Regions from separate parts of the Colwellia sp. MB3u-8 genome, predicted to be linked through region 2. Evidence: riboswitches for the same ligand, from Rfam matches in the RefSeq annotation. Region 2 holds a riboswitch; the other holds the start of a gene.

Region 1 (7,833 bases), on a different contig from region 2:
CGCGCAGTATTACTTCAGAGCAATCACATTTACTTCAGGTTGCCTATCCTGATCGTGTTGGGGAAATTGAAGGTTTTAGTTATAACCCAAACAATCGTTGGTTTTATTTCTCTCGAATGACATCGAAAGAACAACTTAATTTTAAAGTATTTGATAGCGACGAAAGCAATGCAGTTAATCGAACTCCACATAGTGCTTTTTCACTGCCTTCGGTGGCTAAAAACGCGCAAAGTCGCGTCAGTATTGAGTTGAGAACTATTTTGTTATTCAACAAATAAATCAACTGAAATCATATTAACAATAGGCTGTGTGGAAATAACAAACTCTAGCCACGTACCTAGCAAATAGCACAAGAAATTTATAAATTAAGCACTTAGTGGTGCTAGTGATGTTGAAGAACAGTGACAGCATTGGAACTCATTTATTAATTACCGCTACGATTATATTAACTTTATTTTGGATTAGTAACGCATGACATTTTTACCTTTATTTAAAACAACAGAGCTTGGCCCTTATACCCTTAAGAATCGTATTGTTTTGCCACCATTAACACGTTCTAGAAGCTCTCAACCGGGAAATATTCCTAACCAGTTGATGGCTAATTACTATTCGCAACGTGCTGGCGCTGGCTTTATGGTCACTGAAGGCACTCAAATTGAACCAAGAGGGCAAGGTTATGCGTGGACACCCGGTATTCATAGTGCAGAGCAAATCAGAGCGTATTAAGAACGAATGGTCGTTAAACGACGTTGACCCAACAAGCATGTATGGCGGCACTGATAAAGGTTATACCGATTACCCTGTGTACGCTTTATAAGCCGTTTTTATAAAAGCGGGGCATGGATTAATGAGTCATTAACTGCTGGTTAAACTAACCCATTTATAAATTACTTTCTTGAAAAATTTTAGGATATAACAATGTTAAATTTCAGTTTTCAAAACCCAACCCGTATTCACTTTGGTGAAGGGCAAATTACCGCCATTTCACATGAGATCCCACTAGATGCAAGAGTTTTACTGGTTTATGGTGGTGGTTCAATTAAAAGTAATGGCGTATATCAACAAGTGAGTAATGCGCTTACAGAGCATACTTGGTTTGAATTTTCAGGTATCGAACCAAATCCAACCTATGACACTTTGATGCAAGCGCAAGCAATAATTAAAGCAGAGAGCATTGATTATTTACTCGCTGTTGGTGGCGGTTCAGTTGTTGATGGCGCTAAATTTATTGCCGCAGCTGCACTTTATGAAGGTAATAGTGAAGGTAATGACCCTTGGGATATTCTGGCGAAACAGCAAGCGTTGACAAAAGCATTGCCTATTGGCGCGGTATTAACGCTACCAGCTACCGGCTCTGAAAGTAACGGTAACTCTGTGGTAACACGTGATGGTAATAAGCTACCTTTCTCTAGTCCGTTAGTTCGTCCATTATTTGCTGTGTTAGACCCAAGTGTGACTTTGTCATTATCGGACCGTCAAATCAGCAATGGTGTGGTTGATGCTTTTATTCATACTATCGAGCAGTACTTAACTTACAGCGTAAATGGCAAGGTACAAGACCGTTTTAGTGAAGGTTTATTACAAACATTGATTGAAGAAGGACCAAAAGCGTTATCGCCAGCGACTAAAGGAGACTTAGCAGTTCGAGCTAATATCATGTGGTCGGCAACCATGGCGTTAAATGGTCTTATAGGAGCAGGTGTACCACAAGATTGGTCAACGCATATGATAGGTCATGAACTTACCGGTGCTTTTGGTATCGACCATGCGCGTACCCTCTCTATTGTATTGCCTGCGGTAATGAAAGTGCGTAAAGAGCAAAAACGTGAAAAGTTACTACAATATGCAGCACGCGTTTGGCAGATAACGGATGGTGATGACAACGCGCGTATCGATAAAGCGATTAGTTTAACTGAGGCATTTTTCGAAACAATGCAAGTACCCACACGTTTATCCCACGTTGATCTTGGTAGCAAAGATATCGACTTACTGATTGAACGATTAGAGCAACATGGTATGACGGCATTGGGCGAAAATGACGATATTACCTTAGCAATAAGCCGTGATATTTTAACTCAAGCATTGTAATGATTCATCATAATTAAGACAGGTATAAGTGGCGTGTGTATTACCTTAAAAGTTTCACACGCAGACTTTTTTAATACCTCTTAAAATTAGAACATAAAATTAGAACATAAAATTTAACAGATTACAGCTAATGTAATTTTAGGAAACCTTTCATGCCAACACTTACCTCCTATAACCCAATTAATCGATCGCCTTTGGGTGATGTACCTATTTGCGAGCCTGCAGATATTCCGGCTATCGTTCTACGTGCGAAGCAGGCGCAAAAATCTTGGGCAGCATTATCCCTTGATGAGCGTCAACAAATAGTCGTTCAGGCTTATGAGTGCCTTACTGCAATAGAAGATCAGTTAACATTATTGATCGGTAAAGAAATGGGTAAAGATCACCGTAGAGCAAGTTATGAAGTGGCTGGAACCGTTCAAAATGCCGCTTATTTTACCCAGGAAATAGCGCAAGCGCTAAAGACTGAATCAATGGGACCTAATGCTGAAATACAATATCGACCATTAGGCGTTGTTGCTGTGATCTCACCTTGGAATTATCCATTAGCTATGGCGAATAACTTGTTGTTGCCTGCACTCGTTGCTGGTAATAGTGTGGTATTAAAGCCGTCTGAAGAAACGCCTCTGGTTGCCGAGCTTTTTGTTAAAACGTTAAATAAAGTGTTACCTGAAGGTGTGTTACAAATCGCACAGGGTAATGCAGAAACCGGTAAGGCGTTAGTTAATAGCGAGATCAATATGGTCGCGTTCACCGGCTCATTAGCTGCAGGCAAACATATTATGGCCAGTGCGGCATCAGGACTAAAACGTTTAGTCATGGAGTTAGGAGGTAATGACCCTCTTATTGTAATGGCAAGTGCTGATATTGATGAGGCAGTTCAGTTTGCGGTGGCAAGCTCTTTTGAAAATACGGGGCAAATGTGTACCTCTACTGAGCGCATTTATGTTGATGAACGTATAGCTGATGAGTTTGAGCAAAAAGTCGTCGCTTTAGCTCGCCGATATCGAGCGGGTGCTTGGGATCAAAGCCATGCCAATATTGGACCTATGGTTAACCCTCAGCAGCATGAAAATGTACTCTCTCAACTAAAAGATGCTCATGTTAAAGGGGCAACATTCTTATTAGGAACGCATCATTATGAACTACCTTTTATACAGCCTACAGTCGTGACAAATATCACACCCGATATGCAGCTAGAGAAAGATGAAACCTTTGGTCCTGTTGTTGCCATAAGTCGTTTTAAGCAATTATCTGAAGCGGTTGAACGTGCCAATGCCAGTGCTTACGGCTTAGGTGCTGTGGTTTTTGGTGGCGCTGGAGCAGATAAAGTTGCGCAACAAATGGAAGCTGGCATGGTAGGAGTCAACCAAGGTGCTGGCGGCATTGGACCTTGGGTCGGTGCAAAACAAAGTGGTTTTGGTTTTCATGGTACTGCGGCTGGACATCGTCAGTTTGCGCAAGTACGCGTTATTAGTAAATAAGTCAGTAAATAAGTCAGTATTTAATGGAGTAAACAATGAATACAAAAAAAGATACAGTCGCCGATTTTTTTGTCGCTGCTTTAGAACCCGGTGCCGAGCATCTCGCTTTACCTGCATGGGGTAACCGCCATATGAATGCGGCACACTTAGATGAACATTATGACGTCAGTCATATTAAACGACACGAGTTGGATAAAGTGCCGGGTGCATTTCAGTTGTTAAATGTTTTGGCAAAAGATGAATGTAAACGATTGATCGCGATTAGTGAAGCGTTAGGTTATCTGCCCGATGCTGCGGTTTCTTTACCGCGCAGTGTTCGACATAACGACAGCTTGACTTGGATTGTTGATGAACAAACCGATGGGATTATTTGGCAACGCATCTCGCATTTAATGGATGACCGACAAGCTATTTTTTCTGGCAATAAAGCCTTGGGTATCAATGCGCGTTTTCGATTTTATCGTTATAACCCTGAGGATTATTTTAAACCGCATTCTGATGGTTCTTGGCCGGGTAGTCGTATTATTAATAATGAGCTAGTCGCTAATGCTTATCCTGACCGTTATAGCCAAATGAGCTTTTTAATACTATTAAGTGAAGGCTTCGAAGGTGGTGAAACACGTTTCATGGTCAATGCGGATGATCCTACTAAACCGACAACAGCGGGGGGTAAGGTTAGTCATGTTGATATTCGAACCCCTGCTGGCAGTATATTGTGCTTTCCGCATGGCATGCATCCTTTAAGTTACATACACAGTTCAGTGCCGATTAGTGAGGGAGTTAAATATATAATCCGTAGTGATGTTTTATTTGAGTTGTGAAGTCACATAGTTAATTTGGTCATCTACTAGCAAGTGGGGTAGCAGCTTAGAGAAGAACGTAGAGGGCTCAAACCCAAGGCTGCACCGCTGACTGCCGAACAAATATTAGCTAAAATGGGTAGCTGACCATTATACGCGTTAAGCGCAAGCTAGCTATTGGCCGCTCTTTAGGTCAACTGATCGCTAAAATTTAACATGAGGTTTGTAATGGTCAACTAACACTGGAAAGATTTTAAGCTATAAATTATTCCAGTTTCATTAAACCATTACAGCCCGCACTATCCTATCAAAATAAGAGTCGTTCAGAGCCAGTGAACTTACGATCAAAAACAATTATATATATCCATACAGCAAGTATTAAGCCAATAGTATTGACTTGCCTAGCAAGGAACAATAGAATTAATTTATTGTATGGTTTTAATAAGGGCAACGTCTACCTAAAACTTTAAAACGCAAAAAACTACCGGTCTAAAGCGTTTAACGTTATGGCAGCGGAGTTACCTAAACCGGCAAAGGTACCTGACAATACTAGTTTCTTGAACAAGACAATTCAAATTATCCACATTATTCAAATTATTCTGGAACCAACAATATATGCCATTTCATTGTATAAAATATCATGCCCTTGTGTTTTTTATCTTACTAGTGTCAACGCCAAATCATGCTGTGGTTAGTGACAAATTAACCCGCGCTATATAGTTCAGCTTAAGTCAGTCCCTCTGTTAAAATGTTCTTCACACCATGGTTAAATGTTTTAGGATCAGTTTGATTTTAAACCTTGATTGTTATCGATTTCCCAAGGATATTCACAATGAAAAAAATGATATTAATTACAGTTTGTATCATGTTTGCTATAGCAGCAGTAACGAGTATAACCGCGACCTATTTTATCTCAAATCAAGAGATAGATAATATTATCTTAAAAAAATCCCAAGCGCAGGCTGCTTTAATCGCAAACAATGTTGCGTATGTGTTGCGCACATCTTCGAAACCCTTGCATGATTTACAAGCATTAATGACCTCTCTCAAAGAACGGCCAGATATTTCCTACGCAGTGGTTATTGATAAAAACATTACAGCCATCGCACATAGCGATAAACAAAAATTAGGTAAAATTTATAAAGACAGTTATACCCTCGAGGGGGCAAGCAAAGGAAAGTCACAATTTTCGAAATGGTATGCAGAAATACAGCAAGTTTGGGTCTACGATATTATGGTTCCTGTTCATGTTGATGGTGAGCTCTTTGGTGCTTTTGATATAGGTATTCCTATCACAGAAGTAAGTGAAGCGGTTGAGGATATTATGTTGACTCTGTTGATCTCAATCCTAGTCATCTTTGTAATATGTGTATGCGTACTTGTTTTGTTATTGGCTAGATTTGTTAAACCACTTTCGGGCTTGCAAAAAGCATTACAAGACATCTCTAAAGGAGATGGTGATCTTACCGTTAGATTACCCGTACAAGGCTCAGATGAGATAGCCAAGATCGCTTCTGATTTTAATATATTTGTAAATAACATCAATAAGATAATTTCTAAAACAGTCCAAACAGGTATAGATTTAGCTCGCTCAGCGACAGAAATTCGCAGTCAATCTTTGCAAGCGCTATCAAGAGGTGAAGAGCAAAGTGGTCAATCTTTAGTCGTCGTAACCTCTATGTCTCAAATGATAGCGACTATTAATGACATATCTCACAATGCCACTAGTGCGGTAGATTCAGCACAAAAAGCGAATAACGGGATCCAGAGGGGGCGACAAACGCTACAAGAATCTATTATGACGATTAATAATCTTGGCGATGAGATGACAGATATGTCATTGGTGATCACCTCGCTAGCGAAAAAAACGCAGTCTATAGGTTCTATACTGGACGTTATTAGAAGCATTTCAGCACAAACTAATCTTCTTGCACTCAATGCTGCGATTGAGGCCGCTCGAGCAGGGGATGCTGGACGAGGGTTTAGTGTGGTGGCCGATGAAGTAAGAAGTCTTGCGAGTAAAACAGCATCGTCTACAGATGAAATCCAAACAATGATCGACCAGTTACAAAATGAAGCAAAAAATGCAGTAATTGCGATGGATAGTAGTAAGTCTCTCGCAGTCGACAGCGCTAAAACAACGCAAAATGCTCAGGAAATGCTTGACGATATATCAGAACAAGTATCAATGATACTTGATGTGAATACGCAAGTTGCAACCGCCACTGGCCAGCAGTCAAGTGTTGCCAATGAAATTAATGTCAATATGGATACCGTTGACAGCTCTGTTAAAGAAGGCTTAAATGCGAGCTATGAGTTAGAAAAAACCAGCAAACAATTAGAGGAGCTTGCGCTCGCTTTAGATCACCATGTTGGATCTTTCAAAATATAATATTACCCTCATGACCTACATGAAGCACGCTCTTACGCACGTATGAATGGATGCGTAAGAGCAGTGATTTAGCCCCTTTGTTATTTCAGTCCTAGTTGGTGTCTGTCCCTCAAAAATGGGCTTTTGCAATAGCACAGCTTAGTAAAAAACTCACTTCTATCAAAGAGTATTTCTTCAGGTATTCAAGGTAGGAGTTTGGGTATAACTATTCCGAAGTGTTAAGTCTCTTTAAAAGCTAATGTCTCGAATGTGCCTTCCTGACATTCCAGCTAAAAATCTTGCCATATATTTTCTAATGAATTAACTACTGCCTAAACGCTGTGACGCCCTGTTATATGGAAGTCAGTATGATTTTTCGAGGTGTGTTACTAAGACGTCTTATTAACACAGTATTTATTATAATAAACACTAAGAAAATCCACTTAACCATCTGAATTTAATGGTTTTTATTTATTTTTTTTGTTCAGGTTGTATTACTGAGAGGTCTTAGTAACACGCCTTAATATACATGTGATTTAGCATTACTAGTTTCTAATACTTTGAAAGTATGGGACATTAATGTTAATTTAATGTTATTTATGATGCGTATGTTACTAAGACGTATACATAATAAGTTGTTATATGCTTTTCTAACATTGGAGTATCATTTACATGGAATCTCATTTAAAAATTATAGAAGCTTTAGCTAACGGAATTGATCCGTTAACAGGTGAGGTACTTCCTAGTGATTCGCTTCATAATAACCCTGAAATAATAAGGTCTCTTTTTGCTATAATCGATCATATAAAGAGTTCTTCAATTAAACAGCCTAAAATAAAGAAAACGCTTGGGCAAAAGCGAGATGAAAATATTAAAAAAGGCTTACCTGAAAATGCAGGGCTACCTTGGAACGACGACCAACGAGATAATCTAACTGAGCAATTCAAATCTGACGTTTCTCGTGAAGAGCTCGCTGAATTGCATGGTCGTACAAAGGGAGCTATTACCTCAGAGCTTAAAAAACTTGGTCTAATTGAAGATTAACAAGCATATAACAAGCTGTTCAAGCGGGACAAATTACAGGGCGTTA
Region 2 (7,833 bases):
TCAAATTGACGTTCTGCTTTAGCTTGGCGGCTGCCTCTGGCGGTAGCACTCACATCGACATGTTTAAAGTAAATCCCAGTAAAATCAAGATACTTTGCCACTTCAATTGCGAAAATGTTGATAAGGTTTTTTACATCTAAGGTCGTTTGCAATTGCTCAAGTAAGGCTAAATTACGTTGGGCTTGCTGTTCATTATGTTGAAATAATGTGAAGGCATTAAATTTGGAGTTAGGGTAGTTAACAACATTGACTGTCCGCATAAATTGTCCTGATAATTTTGACGTTATTGTTTTTAGTTAATTTAAGCAAAAATCGTGCCTACGGCTTTAGTTGGCATGTTTTATTAAGTATTTAGTGAGAATCGTCAATTTACGCTGTTTATAGCCATATCTAGCTAAAGTGATTTTAAAAGCGGAGGAAAGTAAGACGCTAGGTTAAGTGACCGTTTTTAAGCGTTTTTTTCTAAAAAGATGAGAAATACTTTAGACAAAACAGCCTCTACAAGGCTACACTTAACAGACAAATATTGTGTAAACGCTTTCAATTTGTTGGATTACGCGTTTCATAGTAGCCTCATTTGAAGGCGCTGGTGAATAAGTGGCTATTAATAAGCAGTTCAACCAGGGCTATTCTGCAACTATTATGCAATTTTCATTTTTATCACCTTCGAAGGAATACATGTGACAGGTCACCTTGAATTACTCGCTATATTGTCCAGTGCCGTGTTAATTGTTTGGCTTTTTCGACGCTTGCAATTGCCAGCGATTTTGGCGTATTTAGTGGCAGGTGTGTTGGTGGGTGACCATGGCTTAGCTATCGCTCAAGAGCATGTTAATTATGAACATTTTGCTGAACTAGGTATTGTATTTCTACTTTTCACCCTTGGGCTTGAATTTTCATTACCTAAATTAGTTTCTATGCGGCATCTGGTGGTTACTGTGGGTAGCTTACAAGTGATTATTTCACTTGTGTTATTTATGTTGGTGGCGATGTTTTTAGGGCAAAGCTTAGATGCGGCAATCACCATTGGCGGTATATTAGCACTTTCTTCTACCGCTATTGTTATTCGCCAGTTAAGTGAAAGCGGTGGCATGAAGAAAAAGTCAGGGCAATTATCTGTGGCAGTGCTGCTGTTTCAAGATGTTGCCGTGGTGCCATTGTTAATTATTATCCCTTTATTAGCCCAAGGCGGCGATTCTTCTTTTATTATGGCGTTATTATTTGCACTAGTTAAAGGAGTATTTGTTGTTTCACTCTTATTATTCGCTGGTAAATGGTTATTACCTAGATTATTCAATTTAGTTGCTCAAGTTAGAACCGATGAATTATTCGTATTAACCACATTACTCGTGACCTTAGTGGCATCAGCATTAACACAGTGGTTTGGCCTTTCGATGGCGTTAGGAGCATTTTTAGCGGGTATGATGTTAGGAGAGAGCCAATATAAACATCAGCTTGAAGCTGACATTAGACCCTATCGTGATATTTTACTGGGTTTGTTTTTTGTCACTGTTGGCATGAAGCTCAATATTAATGTTGTTTTTTCCTCTCCTTTGATCATTATTTCGCTGTTAGTCTGTTTTATGGCGATTAAAGTTCTGGTGATTGTTTTACTAGCAAAACGTGCTGGAGAGTCCTCTAAAGATGCTTGGGCCGCTGGTATTATGTTGGCGCAAATGGGTGAGTTTGGTTTTGTTTTAATTGCCTTAGCTAGCCAAGTTGAAGTGTTACCTGAAACCACAGCATCTATCTTACTGGGTACGGGGGTGCTAAGTATGGCAATAACGCCTTATATGATCAGTCATGCGCGCGGCTGGGCACTTTGGTTGAGCCGTGATAAACCACTGGACAGCCAAGCGTTAGAAGAATTACCTCAAAGTACCACACTCAGTGATCATGTTATTATTTGCGGCTTTGGCCGTATTGGACAAACCGTTAGCCGCTTCTTAAAACAAGAGTCGATCGACTTTGTCGCTATTGATATTGACCCCTTACGGACAAGCAAAGCAAGAGAAGCGGGCGAAAACGTGCTTTTTGGCTCTTCTAGGCAGGCTGAATTGTTGCATGCTGCACAGTTATCAAAAGCTAAGTTGGTTGTTATCGCCTTTGGTGAAGATAAACAATCACTTGATGTTATTCAAAAAGTACGTTCTTTATCGCCTAACGTGCCTATTTTAGTGCGTACCCGCAACGACGATCAGTTAGACGAATTACATGCGGCGGGTGCAAATGAAGTGGTTCCAGAGAGCCTAGAAGGCAGTTTAATGCTAGTGTCTCAAGTTTTGTCATTATCAGGCGTGCCTTTTTCTAGAATTGTTCGCCGTGTGCAAAAAGAGCGTAAGAACCACTACAATCATTTACATGGTTTCTTTCAAGGCGAACATACTGATATGAGCCCTGATAGTATTGACCGTATTGAATTTGCGCATGCGATTATATTAGCAGATGATTCTTTTGCTAATGGCCATTCAATTGGTTCATTAAAACTAGATGAGCGCCGTGTTATTGTTGTCGCATTACGTCGCAATAACATTGAAAGCGAAGAGCCTGACGTTGACACGATATTACAATCACAAGATACCTTAATTGTACGTGGCAAACCCAGACGGGTAGAGCGAGCTGAACGTTTTGTCCAAGAAGGGCATTAGCTTATTTGACGGTAGGAATGAGTTGTTAAACCAACAAGCTTGTTCAAGGCTTTTTAATTAACATGGCTTAGATATTAAGAAATTGGCGAATTTTAGTTTCTTGCTCAAGCGCGTCATTAAAGCCGAGGTTTATTAACTCCTTACAATAGTTTTTTTCAAACAATAAGTAGCTAACTAAGCTAGATTCCGCGTCATTGTGAATCCCCATGCTGCGTAATAATAGTCGAATCGACAACGGCAGTTTATCGTAATATTTCACCGCAATACGGTTAAAGTCATGACTAGGGTTGAGCAGATAGGATTCAATATTTTTTAAACCGGTAATGTTTTTTTTCTTTGCATCTGGAATTAGCGATAAGGTGTTGTTAACCCTCACCATGCGTTCAATATCACTTTGCAGGGTATCTGAGAAAACAGAATCAAGTAAGTGACTTGCGATTGCCGCTGTTGTTGGTGGATGTGGGTTATTTTCAACCGCATGAAGCGGTTCTTTTGGTTGCTCGACACCAACAATAAATATTTTTTCTGCTCCTAAGTGGATGGCAGGACTTAACGGAGACAATTGGTGAACTGAACCATCGCCTAAATGATGGCGTTGTATTCTTTCAGACGGAAAAACTAATGGAATGGCCGCTGAGGCCATTAAATGTTGGCTGTTTAATTGCGTAGGCTCGCCCCGTCGCTTTGATCTAAACCAAGGCGAAATAGACGCTTCTGATTGAAAAAAACTAATCGAGTCACCGCTGGAATAACTTGATGCTGTAACCGATACTGCGGAGAGATAACCGCGTCTAATATTGGTATCTATTCGGCTAAAATCTACTACAGTTTCAAGCAGTTGCCTAAGTGGTGCGTTGTTTAATAAGCTTCGGGCACTTTTATTGGCATAATCTGCCTGAAAGTTACCTAAAACACCACCGATTAAGTGACTAAACACACGTAGGGGATCCGTATGATAAATTCTTTCAGGATCGAGGTTTTTCCAGACCCACTCCAACTTTTTGACCGCCAATTGAAAACAGGAGGCATAACAAGCTAATGCGGTTGAGTTGATAGCACCTGCTGATGTACCACAGATAATTGGAAAAGGCACACCATGATTGCGTGGCATAAATTTAGCTATCGCAGACAAAACACCAACTTGATAGGCGGCGCGTGCTCCTCCACCGGTTAATACTAAAGCGTTATTACTCTTGATGTAGCTACGTTTATTCGTCATTAATTAAACCGATGTTATTAAAGTCGAGCGTGATTTTAATCAGTTTTCTATAGGGTGGCTAGTTGAAATTAATAATATTTTCTTGCCAGTACAGGTTAATAGAAAAAAGCTAGCAAATGCTAGCCTTTTAATGACACAAGAATTATTGACTAGTAAAACATTGAACTTATAGCCATTGAACTTGCAGTAATTGAAATAAAAAATTTCTCATGTACTTAATTCAATGGTTATCAGTTTGAGTTAAACGTCTACAGGAAAATAAACCACTAACCACCAACCCGTTCGTTTGCAGCGTCGATTAATGGTTGCGATCCATGTTGAATAAGGGGTAGATTTTCAGAAACAACGTCCCTTGGTAATTTACTAATCATCAAAGAGCCTGTTTCAACTGAACCCTTGGTAGCAGAAAATTCTAACAAGTTTTGACCGTTACACTTAATATCTGAAAAGATATCGCGAATTCTTAATCTATGCGCTTTTAAGAATGAACGCATACGCCTTTTGTCGTCTGCAGCAACATACTCACATATACTTCTTGCAATATCAGCGGCTTGCGCTTTCGGCGCTGATACAATAGATGTCATTGTTAAAGCAGTAATGGCAGTAACGAGTAATAATTTTTTCATTTTAATAACCTTTTACAATACAAATAGAGTTAATAAAAGAAAAACCACAGGATGTACCTAATAACACGGTGACTCCGCTGTCGTAGATAAAGAGAGTATTATCCTTAGACCGGTGGTTTTGCGTAACACGTTTTCGCGTATTTTGCCTTTTCTTTGTTAGTGCAATTATCACTAAAGTCGTAGTTAATTGCAACCCAAGGGTTACAGCTTATGGGTATTTAACACCTAGTCGATTTAATTTTTTAAACATGGCGACGTTAAAAGCTTTACCTATAACATTATTGATTTTGAAGCGATTTTGAAACGATTTTGAAGCGATTTTTATAGAAATGTAGGGCATTAGGTTAAAGGCTACAGCCGTTATCTACAATAGCTATTGTGTGCAGCTTGTCTGTTGATACTTAGGGTCAGTTTGGCCGTATGAAGCTGTGTGACTAAACCTGGTGAGTTTTGTGCAGAGGGAGCAAGTTAGAGGTATGGCCGTAATAACAATCTCACTAATTTTCTGATTATTTACCCAGTTAAAACAACCTTCTACTGCGTTATTTACTTAATAATTAGAGCGACTAGTTATTAAATAAATGTTTTGTATTTTTCTGCTTGTTCTTCATATAGAGAAGAACAGTTAATTGATGCAATGGATGAAGCGCTATTTTGGCTTACATAGTGATAAATAATTAAATATTAATATTTTTCATATATCAACATAAGCGATGACTATGAGGGGGACTTCGGCGAATTATAACTCTAAATCGAATACAAAAAAGGGGCAGCAGCCCCTTAGTATATATATTGTCATTCATTATCAACTGCTGGTTATCGCTTTAAAATTGCATCTCAGGCACGTCGCCTTCAACAACAAGTTCACCTTCAGTTAATGATATTATTTCTGCGACTGACACGCCAGGTGCACGCTCTAATAAGTAAAATTTACCATTTTTTATTTCAATAAAAGCCAGATCAGTTAACACCCTTTTAATGCAGCCTTTACCGGTTAACGGCAGCGTACAATTACTTAACAACTTAGAGACACCATGTTTAGAGGCATGGGTCATGGTCACAATAATATTGTCTGCACCGGCGACTAAATCCATCGCACCGCCCATACCTTTAATTAACTTACCAGGAATCATGTAAGAGGCAATATTACCATTTACATCAACCTCAAAGGCGCCTAAAACCGTTAAGTCAACGTGACCGCCTCTGATCATGGCAAATGATTCTGCTGAATCAAAAATTGATGCGCCTTTTGCCATCGTCACTGTTTGTTTACCCGCATTGATCAGATCGGCGTCAATTTCTGCTTCGGTGGGAAATTGTCCCATGCCTAGTAAGCCGTTTTCAGACTGCAGCATGACTTCGATCCCTTCGGGAATATAGTTTGCCACTAAGGTTGGAATACCTATACCTAAGTTAACGTAGTAACCGTCTTGTAATTCTTGTGCTACCCGCTGTGCTAGTTGTTCTCTTGTTAAAGCCATAAATTACTCCTTACTAACACTGATTATTCTGAGTCGCTACGAACAGTGCGCTGTTCAATGCGTTTTTCGAATGTACCTAAGATTAAGCGATTAACATAAATGCCCGGCGTATGAATGTGATCAGGGTCTAATTCGCCTGGCTCCACAATCTCTTCTACTTCTACTACGGTTATTTTACCTGCGGTTGCTGCCATAGGATTGAAGTTACGCGCGGTTTTTCTAAACACTAAGTTGCCATAACGATCGGCTTTCCACGCTTTTACAATAGCAAAATCGCCTTTAATTGCTGGTTCTAAAATGTAATGCTGACCGTCAAATTCACGTTCTTCTTTGCCTTCAGCTACGGGTGTGCCATAGCCTGTCGCCGTAAAGAAAGCTGGAATACCAGCACCGCCAGCACGCATTTTTTCTGCTAAGGTGCCTTGTGGTGTCAATTCAACTTCGAGCTCACCGCTCATCATCTGACGTTCGAACTCAGCATTTTCACCAACGTAAGAGGCGATAATTTTTTTGATTTGACGGTCAGGCAGTAAAATGCCGAGACCAAAATCATCTACACCGCAGTTATTTGAAACTAGGGTTAAGCCTTTAGTGCCTTTACGCTGAATTTCGCGTATTAAATTTTCAGGAATACCACATAAACCAAAACCACCAGCAATTACAGTCATATTGTCTTCAAGACCGGCCATTGCTTCTTCATAGCTTGACACTACTTTGTCAAATCCTGCCATTATTTGCTCCTCAATATTAATGTTTAATTTATATTTTATTCGCTGATGTAGGTAATGCTCACAATCAACGCCAGTTAATTTATAGTTTTTATTTTAGATTATTTTGCACGATAGGCTATCGAGACTTTTGATAAAGGCGCCTTGCCTAATTTATCGCTAATAAACCATCCTGCAGCCAGTAATTTGTCAAAATCAATATTAGTTTTTATACCTAAGCCATTGAGCATATACAACACGTCTTCAGTGGCGACATTACCTGATGCACCCTTAGCATATGGGCAACCACCAAGACCTGCAATAGCACTATCGACTACCTTTACGCCCATAGCAAGCGCCGCGTAAATGTTGGTCAAAGCCTGTCCATAGGTATCATGAAAGTGCACAGCCAACTTATCAATAGGGACTTTAGCACTAACAGCCTGTAACATTTTTTGGACACTGGCTGGCGTACCAACACCAATGGTGTCGCCAAGTGATATTTCGTAACAGCCCATTTTATATAACTTTTCTGCAACTTCTGCTACTTTTTCTGCTGCAATATCACCATCGTAAGGACAGCCAACTACACAAGAAACATAGCCACGCACGCGAATGTTGGCGGCTTTTGCCGCTTGCATAATGGATTCAAAACGTTGCAAACTTTCATCAATCGAGCAATTAATATTTTTCTGACTAAAGGCTTCTGATGCCGCGCCAAAAATAGCGACCTCATTGGCATTCACCGCCATAGCCGCTTCAAAGCCTTTCATATTTGGCGTTAATGCGGCGTATGTAACACCGTTTTTGCGCTTAATACCTTTGAAAACATCACTAGAAGTAGCCATTTGTGGCACCCATTTAGGCGAGACAAAACTGCCACTTTCAATGTAGCAGACACCAGCGTTAGCGAGTTGCTCAATTAACGCTATTTTATCCTCAGCGCTAATTTGCATTTTTTCATTTTGCAGGCCGTCACGAGGACCCACTTCAACTATTTTTACCGAAGTCGGTAGTACCGGCATAGATATATCAGCCATTATAGGTCCTCTGTAAAGGCGATTAATTCAGCACCACCGTCAACCATATCACCCTCGTGATAATAAATAGCGTCAACAACACCATTACTTTGCGCGCGAATAGTGTGCTCCA

Evidence for each region. Region 2 has a riboswitch for cyclic di-GMP ahead of H4J54_RS10630 (DUF3718 domain-containing protein). Riboswitches for the same ligand answer to the same signal wherever they lie in the genome.
Region 1: another riboswitch for cyclic di-GMP. It lies ahead of H4J54_RS03350 (methyl-accepting chemotaxis protein); the one in region 2 lies ahead of H4J54_RS10630 (DUF3718 domain-containing protein).

The regions. Positions count from the first base shown of each region.
Region 1 is NZ_JACGVA010000037.1:216,123-223,955, reverse strand. It holds gene H4J54_RS03375 (CmcJ/NvfI family oxidoreductase) at 1-278, shown strand, start outside; partial or broken gene H4J54_RS03370 (alkene reductase) at 472-723, shown strand; gene H4J54_RS03365 (iron-containing alcohol dehydrogenase) at 919-2,088, shown strand; gene H4J54_RS03360 (aldehyde dehydrogenase) at 2,241-3,572, shown strand; gene H4J54_RS03355 (2OG-Fe(II) oxygenase) at 3,608-4,393, shown strand; cyclic di-GMP riboswitch class I at 4,809-4,898, shown strand; gene H4J54_RS03350 (methyl-accepting chemotaxis protein) at 5,205-6,764, shown strand; gene H4J54_RS03345 (hypothetical protein) at 7,416-7,787, shown strand.
Region 2 is NZ_JACGVA010000064.1:45,915-53,747, forward strand. It holds gene H4J54_RS10615 (GGDEF domain-containing protein) at 1-260, opposite strand, end outside; gene H4J54_RS10620 (monovalent cation:proton antiporter family protein) at 681-2,648, shown strand; gene H4J54_RS10625 (patatin-like phospholipase family protein) at 2,716-3,867, opposite strand; gene H4J54_RS10630 (DUF3718 domain-containing protein) at 4,134-4,493, opposite strand; cyclic di-GMP riboswitch class I at 4,558-4,650, opposite strand; gene H4J54_RS10635 (3-oxoacid CoA-transferase subunit B) at 5,318-5,974, opposite strand; gene H4J54_RS10640 (CoA transferase subunit A) at 5,998-6,705, opposite strand; gene H4J54_RS10645 (hydroxymethylglutaryl-CoA lyase) at 6,804-7,721, opposite strand; gene H4J54_RS10650 (acetyl/propionyl/methylcrotonyl-CoA carboxylase subunit alpha) at 7,721-7,833, opposite strand, start outside.